One region of the Megasphaera elsdenii DSM 20460 genome, then DNA from elsewhere that is predicted to be linked to it. Evidence: riboswitches for the same ligand, from Rfam matches in the RefSeq annotation. Region 1 holds a riboswitch; each other region holds the start of a gene.
The links. A riboswitch is a leader RNA that binds a small molecule or an ion and turns the genes downstream of it on or off. The one in region 1 is predicted to bind S-adenosylmethionine.
Positions count from the first base shown of each region.

Region 2: another riboswitch for S-adenosylmethionine. It lies ahead of C6362_RS08370 (branched-chain amino acid transport system II carrier protein); the one in region 1 lies ahead of cysK (cysteine synthase A).
Region 3: another riboswitch for S-adenosylmethionine. It lies ahead of C6362_RS09930 (methionine ABC transporter ATP-binding protein); the one in region 1 lies ahead of cysK (cysteine synthase A).
Region 4: another riboswitch for S-adenosylmethionine. It lies ahead of C6362_RS05880 (RNA-guided endonuclease InsQ/TnpB family protein); the one in region 1 lies ahead of cysK (cysteine synthase A).

Region 1 covers NZ_CP027570.1:2,250,815-2,253,917, reverse strand. Annotated here, with positions in the region: gene C6362_RS10640 (sulfate ABC transporter substrate-binding protein) at 1-420, opposite strand, end outside; gene cysK (cysteine synthase A) at 459-1,391, opposite strand; SAM riboswitch class I at 1,470-1,567, opposite strand; gene C6362_RS10630 (carbon starvation CstA family protein) at 1,990-3,103, opposite strand, start outside.
Region 2 covers NZ_CP027570.1:1,737,599-1,740,701, forward strand. Annotated here, with positions in the region: gene larE (ATP-dependent sacrificial sulfur transferase LarE) at 1-281, shown strand, start outside; gene nth (endonuclease III) at 283-915, shown strand; SAM riboswitch class I at 982-1,080, shown strand; gene C6362_RS08370 (branched-chain amino acid transport system II carrier protein) at 1,170-2,492, shown strand; gene C6362_RS08375 (aldehyde dehydrogenase family protein) at 2,619-3,103, shown strand, end outside.
Region 3 covers NZ_CP027570.1:2,087,208-2,090,310, reverse strand. Annotated here, with positions in the region: gene C6362_RS09935 (aminopeptidase) at 1-1,065, shown strand, start outside; SAM riboswitch class I at 1,125-1,222, shown strand; gene C6362_RS09930 (methionine ABC transporter ATP-binding protein) at 1,310-2,353, shown strand; gene C6362_RS09925 (methionine ABC transporter permease) at 2,334-2,987, shown strand.
Region 4 covers NZ_CP027570.1:1,254,527-1,257,629, reverse strand. Annotated here, with positions in the region: gene C6362_RS05885 (MetQ/NlpA family ABC transporter substrate-binding protein) at 1-659, opposite strand, end outside; SAM riboswitch class I at 791-884, shown strand; gene C6362_RS05880 (RNA-guided endonuclease InsQ/TnpB family protein) at 1,091-2,347, shown strand; gene C6362_RS05875 (MetQ/NlpA family ABC transporter substrate-binding protein) at 2,490-3,103, shown strand, end outside.

The sequences.
Region 1 (3,103 bases):
CGGGTTCCCCTTGCGGACCAGGAAGACGATGGTCGACGTGTACGGCGCCGAATCGTTGGCGAAATCGCTTTGCCAGCCTTCATGGATGAGACCGGCTCTTTCGATGAGCGATATATCGTGGGCCAGGGCCAGGGTCACGACATCAGCCCGGCTCCCTTCGATGACCGACCGGGCCTGACTGCCCGATCCGCCGTGGGACTGGATGATGCGGATGTCCTTGCCGGTGGTCTCCCGATAGTGTTTCTGGAACAATTCATTATATTCTTTATATAACTCACGGGTCGGATCATACGAGACATTGGTCAGGGTCATCGTGCCGCCGCCATCGGCTGTATCGCTGCGCCCGCAGCCAGCCAATGCCCCCGCGGCGGCTAATACCGCTGTGAAAGCCAGTATAGCTATGATATGTTTTTTCTTCATGTTCTTTCCCCCTCTATACCGGCTGTATCTTTATTTCTTTACCCCTCGAATAAAGCCGTCGATAAGTAGCGTTCGCCGCCGTCCGGCAGGAGGACGACGATGGTCTTGCCTTCATTTTCCGGCCGGCTGGCCAGTTCCAGTGCCGCCTGCAGCGACGCGCCGGAAGAAATACCGACCAGGAGGCCGTCCGTCTTGGCCACTTCCCTGGCCCGGCCGTAAGCATCTTCATTGGATACGTCGATCACATCATCTACGAGAGACATATCCAATACTTTCGGGATGAACCCGGCGCCAATCCCCTGAATGGCGTGCGGTCCCGGCCGGCCGCCGTGCAGGACAGCCGAATCTTTCGGTTCGACAGCGACGATCTGGACGTCCGGCTTATGGCCTTTCAGGCCCTGGGCTGTACCGGTGATGGTGCCGCCCGTGCCGACGGAAGAAATGAAGATGTCTACCTTTCCGTCCGTATCGCGCCAGATTTCTTCAGCCGTCGTCTGCCGATGGATGGCCGGATTGGCCGGATTGTCGAACTGCTGGGGAATGAAGGCATTGCCGTAAGAATCCCTCAATTCTTCGGCTTTGCCGATGCTGCCGCGCATCCCCTCGATGCCCGGTGTCAGCACGATTTCTGCCCCCAGGGCCGACACGATCTTGCGCCGTTCCAGGCTCATCGTGTCAGGCATAGTCAAGATCAGGTGCAGCCCCTTCACGGCGGCGACCAAGGCCAGGCCGATGCCCGTATTGCCGCTGGTCGGTTCGATGATGACCGTATCCTGATCGATTTTCCCCTGACGAATCCCCTCTTCAATCATCGCCGCTGCGACGCGGTCCTTGACGCTGCCCAAGGGATTCATGTACTCCAGCTTGGCCAGGACCCGGGCCTTGAGGCCGTGCCGGGCCTGCCAATGAGTCAGTTCCAAAAGCGGCGTGTTGCCGATTAGTTCAGTCAAATACTTTGCCACATGCTCCATATACTCAGCTCCTTCTTGGCAAAAGAAAAGCGCCACCTGATACATGCAGATGGCGCTATAAATAGACGTATGCCCATGACTTCATCTGCCAGGTTGTTCCTGCTGGAATTGGCACCTTACCTACGTAGGTTGCCGCAGCGTCATCGGGCCAGTCCCTCGGCTGCTCTGGATGAATAGGTTTCGTATTGTATTGTCCTTATGAATGGTTGTACAATACGATCATATCGTACAACACATGATGGTCAAATTTTTTAAGTACCCCATGATAACATACCTCTCGATTCGATGACTAAGAATAAATGGCTTCCTATCGGAAACGTTACTGAGATTGTACACTTTACTCAGTATATTGTCAAGGGATTTTAAGCGAAAACTTTCACAATTTATAATTAAAACGTTATACTTTTGACTCTAAATAAGTATTTAACTTTATAAATTACATTTTTTATAAGTAAAAAGGGTCCGTTGCATATGCAACAGGCCCTTTTTAGGGGTTAGCCGTTAGTGTCTAACTGCTAATGGCTGATAGCTAACTGCACTCTGCGGGACGCCCTTTGGGCGTCCCCTACGAACTGCTAACTGCTAGCTGCTGACACTCTCAATGCGTAGCCGTCGGCTGGGCGTCTTGGTGTGCCGTCTTATCGTCGGCGTGGATGAGTTCTTTGCCGCAGTGGTAGACGATGGAGACAGCCAGGACCATGAGAGCAATGGCCAGGACGAACTGCAGGCCTTCGATGAGGAGCGACCAGTTGCCCGAAGCGATCTTAATGATCAGGGCGTAAGCCGATTCGACGAGAGCCGTCATGGTGACGCAGAACATGACGACCATCGGGACGTAGAGCATGAAGCTCTTGCGGCCTGTCGTCTTGAGGAAGACCGTCAGGCAGATGAGGACCATGGCCGAGAGCAGCTGGTTGGCCGAGCCGAAGAGCGGCCAGATGTTCATGTAGCCGCCGAGGCAGAGCAGGAAGCCGAAGAAGAGCGTGATGACCGTGGCGAAATATTTGTTGACGCAGATTTTCTGGATTGTCGTCATTTCCTGTCCTTCATCGACGCTGAAGAGTTCCTGGAAGGACATACGGCCGATACGGCCGACGGCATCGAGGGTCGTCAGGGCCAGGGCGGAAACGCACATGGTCATGATGCAGGCAGCGGCGGTCTGGGACAGGCCGAACATGGTGAAGAAGCCGGCGACAGCGCCGGAGAAAATCTGGAAGGGCGTACCCGAAGCGACGTGGCCGTTGGAAGCGGCGGCGCAGGCGATGACCAGGGATACGACGCCTAAGACCGATTCGACGCACATGGAACCATAGCCGACGAAGACGGCATCCTGTTCCTTATCCAGCGTCTTCGACGACGTACCGGACGAAACGAGGCTGTGGAACCCGGAAACAGCCCCGCAGGCGATGGTGATGAACAGGATCGGGAACAAATCCTTGCCGCCGACAGAGAAGGACGTGAAGGCCGGCATGTTCAGCGTCGGCTGAGCGATGAAGATGCCGATGACACCGCCGGCGATCATCATGAGCAGCAGGAAGGCGCTGATATAGTCACGCGGCTGTTTCAAGAGCCACATGGGCATGATGGACGCAAAGAAGATGTAAGCGAAGATGATGTACAGCCAGGTCATGCGGTCCAGATAAATCGGCAGGTCGATGCCGACGTAGAGCATGGCGATCAAGAGGACGATAGCAATGACGAAGCGGACTTTT
Region 2 (3,103 bases), 510 kb from region 1:
TTCCCTACGGTGTGGAACTGACGCCGCACCGCCTGGCCCAGATCGATGCAGCCGAAGCGGCGGTAGCTCCTTATATCCAGGGGTCTCTGCGCGTCCGGTATCACGGGGATGTAGCCCGCATCGAAGTGGCTGTCGATGAAATCCCGTCGATCCTGGCTCATCGCCAGGAAATCGTCCGGGCCATCAAAGATACGGGCTTTACCTACGTCACCCTCGATTTGGGCGGCTATGAAATGGGGAGCTTGAACGACGTGATCAATACGGATGAGGAAGTAAAATAATATGGCTATTTCTAAGAAAGTAAAAGATGAAATGTTACAGCGTTTTCAGGACCAGTACGGTATCATGAAGCCGGCCCTGCATTATAACTCGCCCTTTGAACTGATGATTGCCGTCATCTTGTCGGCCCAGTGTACGGATGAGCGGGTCAATATCGTGACGGCTGGCATGTTCCCGGAATATAATACGCCGGAAAAGATGCTGACTTTAGGGTTGGAAGGCCTGGAAGAAAAGATACGGACTTGCGGCCTCTATCACAGCAAGGCCAAGAATATCCTGGCTAATTGTGCCATCCTCTGTGAGAAATACCACGGCGAAGTGCCCCAGACCTTCGATGAACTGGTGAAGCTGCCTGGCGTCGGCCGCAAGACGGCCAATGTCCTGGTCAGTATCTTGTTCGATACGCCGGCCATTGCCGTCGATACCCACGTGTTCCGCGTATCCAACCGCCTGCAGCTGGCGGAAGGCAAGACGCCGCTGGAAGTCGAAAAGGGACTGCAGAAGGCTATTCCCAAGGAATGGTGGAGCCGGGCCCATCATTGGCTCATTTGGCATGGCCGCCGGGTCTGCAAAGCCCGTAAGCCCTTGTGTGACAACTGCTTTTTAGCCGATCTTTGTCCGAGTTGTCAGAAATAAAATAAAATCATTGACAAGTAATTAAAAATTTAATAAAATATTACCAATACAGACAAAATTTCATAAGTAATATCAAGAGCAGCTGAGGGACGGGCCCGATGACGCTGCGGCAACCTGCCAGCGGTAAGGTGCCAATTCCTACAGGCTATTCCTGAAAGATATCGTTATGACTGAGGCGCAGCTTGGAGGCAGCGCCTCTTTTCTTTTGGCGTATTACGTACTTATTTTCACATTTATTCTTAGGGGGTATCTTCATGAACAACAATTCTTCTGGCGGCAAGGCCATCCGGGGACTGGATGTGCTCATCCTGGGGTTTGCCTTCTTCGCTACCTATTTCGGTGCAGGCAACTTGATTTTCCCGCCTCAGCTCGGCTTGAACAGCGGCAGTGATTTCCTGTCCGGCTTGGCTGGTTTGACGCTGTCCGGTATTTTCCTGCCGATTTTTACACTCATCATCATAGGCCTCAACGGCGACGTCCATGCCATTACCGGACGGGTAGGGAAGAATACGTATAATATCCTTTTGGCAGCACTCATGCTGGTCTGTACCTTCGTATCCATTCCCCGTACCTGCGCGACGGCCATCCAGCTCGGTATTCAGGGCAACCTGCCGTCGGCACCGTTCGTCCCGCTGGTCATCGTTTATTTCGTCATCAGCTTCTTCTTCGTCGCTGACCAGAATAACGTCATGGACCGCATGGGCAAATACCTGACGCCCCTCCTGGCCCTGATCCTGGTCATCGTCGCCTTTGCCGGTATCTTCAATCCCTTGGGGACGCCCGTCGATCCGGCTGTGGATCATCCCTTCGTCAACGCCTTCCTTGGCGGCTATAACACGGGCGACGTCCTGGTCAGCTTTATCATGGCTGCTGTCTTCATCAGTTCCATTTACGGCAAAGGCTATACGACTGTCGGCCAGCGCAATAAAGTCCTCATCTACTGCGGCATCGTTTCCTTCATCCTGCTGCTCATCATCTACGGCAGCCTGCTCTACATGGGTGCCTGCGTCAGCGGCGATTATGCCCAGACCATCGGCCGTGCGGAACTCCTGGTCGCCATTATCCAGCGCGTCGGCACGTGGGTCATGGTTCCCATGGGCATAGCCGTCGTCCTGGCCTGCCTGACGACGGCCATCGGTCAGGTTGCGGCTGTAGCTGAGTTCACCAGCACGGCTACGGGCAAACGCGTCAGCTACAAACAAGTGGCTGTCGTCTGCTGCATCTTGTCGGCCCTGACGGCCCTCCTCGGCGTCGACGGTATCGTCACCTACATCGGCTGGATCTTCGGTGTCTGCTACCCGCCGTGCCTGGCCCTCCTGATCCTGGGCATCATCGGTCGCTTCATGCCCAATAACGGCGCCTACAAGGGCTCGGTATACCTGGTCACGCTCTTTGCTCTCCTGGAATCCCTGCCGGGCCTGAGCAGCCTGGGCTTTGCTAAGGCCATCGTTACGGCTACGCCCCTGTCGACCTACGGTTTCGGCTGGATCGTGCCCTTCATCATCGGACTCATCGGCGGTTCCCTCATCGGCCACTTCGTCTCCAGCAAAGAACCGGTAGAAGCCGAAGCGAAATAACACTAACCACTAACCACTATCCACTAAAAATAGACTGCCTTTTGGGCAGTCTATTTTTCTGACTTGCATAATCGAGGACTTCTCTCTATAATTAAAGAATAATCTCGAGTAAAAGGGGGTAGTTTCATGGATTTGAAGAAATTATACATCAATGGTCAGTGGGTGGCACCTTTATCCGGCCAATATATCGAGGTCGAGAATCCGGCGGATAAGAGCGTCTTTGCTACGGTCGCTGCGGCCGGTGCCGATGATGTTGCTGCGGCTGCCAAGGCCGCGGCCATGGCTTTCTCGGCCTGGTCGGCTATGCCGCTGGAAGACCGCATCACGTATATGAAAAATTTGCTGGTCCAGATGATTAAACTGGAACCGCAGCTCGTCGACGCTGTCGTCAAGGAATTAGGGGCACCGGTGGCCTTTGCCCGGACTAACCATATCGGCTACCAGTTCGTGCGGACCCAGTCGTATATCGACTTGGCACCAGAATTGCCACTGGTCGAACATTTATCTCAATCCGTCGTCTATCGTCGGCCTTTAGGCGTTATCGGCTGCATCACCCCTTGGAATTATCCTTTAGGCCAGATTATCCAGAAAGTCGTCCCAGCTCTGCTCGT
Region 3 (3,103 bases), 160 kb from region 1:
AACTGGCGATCTGACGCCATGGCCCGCCTGCGCTACGAACACGAAGACCAGCAGTACTTCGAGTCCCTGCCGGACTGGCGCCGCGACTTCAGTCTCTATTACTACCATAAGAAAGCGGCCTTCCTCAGCCTCATCTCGGCCAACCCGTATCTCATGGACGGCATCGACACTAAGAAGATCTTCGCCCAGCAGAAGGCCCAGAACGAAGCCCTCAAGGAATACATCGACGGCATGATGGCCTCGAAGACGACGTGGCTCGTCGCCGCTGTCCCCAGTGCCATCTGGGCCAAGCTCCTCTATCCGGACCTCGACGCCGACGCCGCTTATGAAGCCTTGTGGAAGCAAATCCTCCAGTCATCCCGCGCCGACGGTGCCGATGCCCTGGCCGACTGGGACTCCCATCTGGCAGAGCTGAAGAAACGCCGGACCTGGATGACGGATCAGCACTTCACCAGCCTCCATTATACCAACAGCCTGGGGACGGACCTGACCCTCGGCCTGCCGGACGGCCATATCTGGCAGGGCGGAATGGAAGAGACGGCAGACCACCTGCTGTTCAACGCCAACATCCCGACGGAAGAAATCTATTCCGCGCCTAAGGCCGACGCCGTCAACGGCACGGTCTACAGCACCAAGCCCCTGGTCTATAACGGCAACCTCATCGACAAGTTCCACCTGACCTTCAAAGACGGCAAAGTCGTCGCCGCAGCCGCCGAAACGGGTGAAGACGTCCTGAAGAAACTCATCGCCATCGACGAAGGCGCCTGCCGCCTCGGCGAAGTGGCCCTCATCCCTTACCATTCCCCCATTTCCCTGTCGGGCATCCTCTTCTATGAAACGCTCTTCGACGAAAACGCCTCGTGCCACCTGGCCCTGGGCGCATCGTATCCGACCTGCCTGGCTGGCGGCGCCGATATGGACAAAGACGCCATCGCCGCAGCCGGTCTCAACGATTCCATGATCCACGTCGATTTCATGGTCGGTTCGCCGGACCTGACCATCACCGGGACCAAGGCAGACGGCACGACGGTGCCGGTCTTTACCCATGGCGACTGGGCACAATAACGATTTTCCATTGACAAGCCCGGCCATCCGTGCTATTATAAGACGCAACAACCATATACCCTTCATCCAGAGCAGCTGAGGGACTGGCCCGATGACGCTGCGGCAACCCCCTATCGGGAAGGTGCCAATTCCAACGGAACATTCCGACAGATGAAATGAAACCGTATATACGGCCGTCATCTGCATGACGGCCTTTTTTGTTGTTGTTTTTCCCTAGTTACGCCTATTTTAAGGAGTTGATATTGTGATTACACTGAAAAATATTACCAAGACCTACGGCGGCTCGGCTCAGGTCCAGGCCCTGAAAGGCATCAACCTGACCATCGAAGACGGCGAAATCTTCGGTATCATCGGCAAGAGCGGCGCCGGCAAATCGACGCTGGTCCGCTGCATCAATATGTTAGAGAAGCCGACGAGCGGCCAGGTCATCATCGACGACAAGGACCTGACCAAGATGAGTGAATCCCAGTTGCGGGCAGAACGCAAGAACATCGGCATGATTTTCCAGCATTTCAATCTGTTATCATCCCGTACGGTTGCCGAAAACATTGCCTTCCCGCTGGAACTGATTGGGGCCTCGAAAGACGTCATCGAAAAGAAAGTCGCATCTCTTCTGGACCTGGTCGGCCTCAGCGACCGGGCCGGCAATTACCCGTCCCAGCTCTCGGGTGGCCAGAAACAGCGTGTCGGCATTGCCCGCGCCCTGGCCAGCGACCCGAAGATCCTGCTCTGCGACGAAGCCACATCGGCCTTGGACCCGCAGACAACGAAATCCATCCTGGAACTGCTCCAGGACATCAACAAGCGCCTGGGCATCACCATCGTCGTCATCACCCATGAAATGGCCGTCGTCAAGGAAATCTGCCATCGCGTCGCCGTCATCGAAAGCGGCGTCATCAAGGAAATGGGCCGCGTCGTCGACATCTTCACCAATCCTCAGTCCCAGACGATGAAAGACTTCGTCACGTCCATCATCAACATGGAACTGCCGGCAGGCATCAAGAACCTGGGCGTCACCAATCAGCCTGCACCGGACCGCAACATGCTCGTCCGCCTGCGCTTCAAAGGCGCTGCCACCAACGATCCCGTCGTCGCCGACGTCGTCCGCAAGTTCAACGTCGAAGTCAGCGTCCTCTATGGCAACATCGACTATATCCAGGATGAACCCTTCGGCTACCTCATCGTCGTCATCATGGGCGATATGGAAACACAGGCCAAGGCATTCTCGTATATCAAAACATTACCGATTGGAAGTGAGGTTTTAGGTTATGTCCCAAGAAATAATTAAGTTAATGCTCCAAGGCATTCAAGAAACATTCTATATGGTCGCTGTCGCCACGATCATCGGCGGCATCATCGGTATTCCCCTGGGTATCACCCTGGTCACGACCAGCAAAGGCCATATCCTGGAAAACCGCTTCATCAATCAGATTCTTGGAACCATCGTCAACATCATCCGTTCCATTCCGTTCATCATCCTCATGGTCGCCATCATCCCGCTGACGCGCCTCATTGCCGGCACGTCCATCGGTACGACGGCAGCCTGCGTCCCCTTGACCATCGTCGCCATCCCCTTCCTGAGCCGTCTCGTCGAAACGTCCATCCGCGACGTCGATTTCGGCCTCGTCGAAGCGGCCGAATCCATGGGGGCTACGCCCTTCCAGATCATCCGCAAGGTCCTTATCCCGGAAGCCCTGCCGACGATCATCAATAACATCACCGTCCTCATCGTCAACCTCATCGGGGCATCGGCCATGGCCGGCGCCATCGGCGGTGGCGGCCTCGGGGATATCGCCATCCGCTACGGTTACCAGCGATTCCGTCCCGACGTCATGCTGGCGACGATCATCATCCTCATCGTCGTCGTCAACGTCATCCAGGCCGGCGGCGACTTCGCATCGAGAAAAAAGAATAAGAAATGATAGAAAAAGGGCTTGTCGCGTATGCGACAAGCCCTTTTTCTGTAGGGGCCGTCCCGGAGGGCGGCCCGCTCATGACAATGGGTCACGGGAGTCTTACATATACCCGACGGGTTCGT
Region 4 (3,103 bases), 1.0 Mb from region 1:
TCCTTGACGTTAAGGCCGGCGCTCATGACGTAGTTCATAGTAATGACAGCCGCATCGACGTCACCGAGGCTGCGCGGCAGCTGGGCCGCTTCGATTTCTTTGAACTGGAAATGCTTGGGATTATCGACGACATCAGCCGGCGTAGCCTTGAATCCTACGCCCTCTTTAAGTTTCAGCAGCCCTGCGCGCTGAAGGAGCGCCAAGCCGCGGCCGCCGTTAGTCGGGTCATTGGGGATAGCAATGACAGCTCCGTCGGGCAAAGCGTCGACACTCTTATATTTATCGCTGTAAATCCCCATGCGCATGAGGATCGTGTTGCCAATAGGTACTAAATCCGTACCATTCTGCTTATTGAAATTATCCAGGAATGGCTTATGCTGGTAGCTGACCAAGTCAATATCTCCATCAGCCAGGGCCTTGTCCGGCGTAATGTAGTCGGAAAATTCGACGACTTTGATGTGAATCCCCTGTTTTTCTGCTTCCTTAGCCACGGCTTCGACGACTTCAGCATGAGGACCCGCTGTGGCTCCGATCTTGATTTCCTTGTCGCTGCTGCCGGCACTCTGGCCATTATCCCCCTGACCGCCGCAACCGGCAAGGCCGACAGCCAATACGGCTAATAAGGCAAGCGGTAAAAATTTCTTTTTCCATTGAATCATAACTGATTCCCCCTCTTTAGATTGTTGTCTAAATACTACGCTTTTAGTATAGTTTTGTCAATGCCCTTAAGATAGACCTTGACAAATAGCCTATCCATGATAAACTAAGAATCAAGACAACTTTAGAACGACATTTATCCAGAGTGGTGGAGGGACTGGCCCTATGAAGCCCGGCAACCGATAACGACGGTGCCAATTCCTGCGGATTATTCCGAGAGATAAAGAATCAGCCATCAAACCTCTTTCTCTTTCGGAAAGAGGTCTTTTTTATCTTTTCCCGCCAGAAGACTCCCACCTCTTAGGTGGGGGATGAATGGCGGTGCTTGAGTGGGTCCAAGGCCCGTAAAAAGCACAAAAACGCTGTAACTCATCTTAAAAATCATCACTATTTCCCACATAATAATCATATAATAAAAAAGGAGGTGAAAAATGTGTATCTTACTCAATCAAATGTCATCAGAAATCTTTCCAAAGAAGAATATGCCATGCTGCGGGAGATGTGCCAATACAGCAACAACCTCTACAACGTGGCTCTCTACAACATCAGGCAATACTATTTCCAAGAGAAGAAGTTCTTGAAATACGAAGAAAATTACCATGTCTGCAAGGAAAACGAAAACTACGGTCTGTTGCAGGCTGGCGTGTCTCAGCAGATATTGAAGGTGGCTGACCGCAGTTTCAAGTCATTCTTCAATCTCATAAAAAAGGCAAAATCAGGAGAATATCGCTTCAAGGACATCAAAATGCCTCACTATCGGGAAAAAGGCGGCATGTTCAACCTGATTCTCTCCACGAACGCCATAAACGTAAAAGATGGATTCTTGACGATCCCCATGAGTCGGGGATTTTCTAAACGGCATGGCCGTAAGCCAATCAAAATCCCTTTCCCTGCAAGACTGAAAGAGAAAACCATCAAGGAAGTCCGTATCTGTCCCATATATAATGGCAGATACTTCAAAATCCAGTATTACTATCTTCAGGAGAAAGAACCTCAAGACGTTTCACCGGACAATGTCCTTGCTATCGACATCGGTCTTGAAAATCTGGCAACTTGCGTGACCAACACCGGGACGGCGTTCATCATGGACGGGCGTAAACTTAAATCAATCAACCAGTATTGGAACAAGCAGAAAGCCTACTATCAGGGGATTGCCGACAAACAAGGACAGAAGAAAACGCACAGGCTCTATGCCTTAGCAAGAAAACGTAATAATCGGACACAGGACTACCTCCGCAAGGTTGCCCGCTATATCATCAACTACTGTATCGAACACCGTATCGGAACCATCGTCTGTGGTTATAACGGTGACTTTAAACGTAGTATCGACCTGGGTAGGATAACCAACCAGCAGTTTACGCAAATCAGTTTCGGTAATCTGCGTGAAACACTGGAAGGACTTTGCGAGCGTTACGGTATGCGATATATCGAACAGGAAGAATCTTACACTTCTCAAGCAAGTTGCTTGGATTTAGACGATATTCCTGTCTATAATCCTGAACAGCCGTATACTGGCACGTTCAGTGGGAAGCGTATCCACCGTGGCTTGTACCAGTTCGCCGATGGCAGGATGGCCAACGCGGATGTGAATGGAGCATACAACATACTCCGTAAAAGTAAGCAGAACTTCGATTTCGAGGGACTGTGTAAGGGGCTTTTGGACAGCCCTTTGAGAATAAGGATATCCTGACAGCTAACTCCTTTGGAATAGGCTGTCAGGCGTTAGTCCATGTATCAAATTTCTCAAGAATCTCCCGCTTCTATAAGCGGGAGAGGTTCAAGGATAATGACGGAACAGAAAAGTCTATACTACATCATTAGGAGGAATCTTTATGAAAAATCTCAAGAAACTTTCCATTCTCGCCGCTTCAGCCCTGCTGGCCATCGCCGTCCTGGCTGCCGGCTGCGGCAGTGATTCCGCTTCCAGCGGCTCGTCTTCCAAGAACACGACAGTCACCGTCGGCGCCACGCCCGTACCGCACGGTGAAATCCTGAATGAAGTCAAACCGCTCCTGGCCAAAGAAGGGGTCGACCTGAAAGTCGTCGAATTCACGGACTATGTCAAACCGAACCTGGCCCTGAACGATAAGGAAATCGACGCCAACTTCTTCCAGCATTCACCGTACCTCGACAAATTCAATAGCGAACACGGCACAAAATTGAAAGCCATCGCTAAGATCCACGTCGAACCAATGGGCATTTATTCCCATAAAGTCAAGGACTTGAAAGACGTCGCTGACGGCGCCAAAGTCGCCATCCCCAATGACCCGACCAACGGCGGCCGCGCCCTCCTCATCTTGCAGAGTGCCGGCCTCATCGGCTTGAAAGATGGCGGTAACATCACGTCGACCGTACAGGACGTCGAAAAGAACGATAAACACCTCCAGTTCGTCGAACTCGAAGCCGCTCAGATTCCCCGTTCCATCGATGACGTAGACATCGCCTT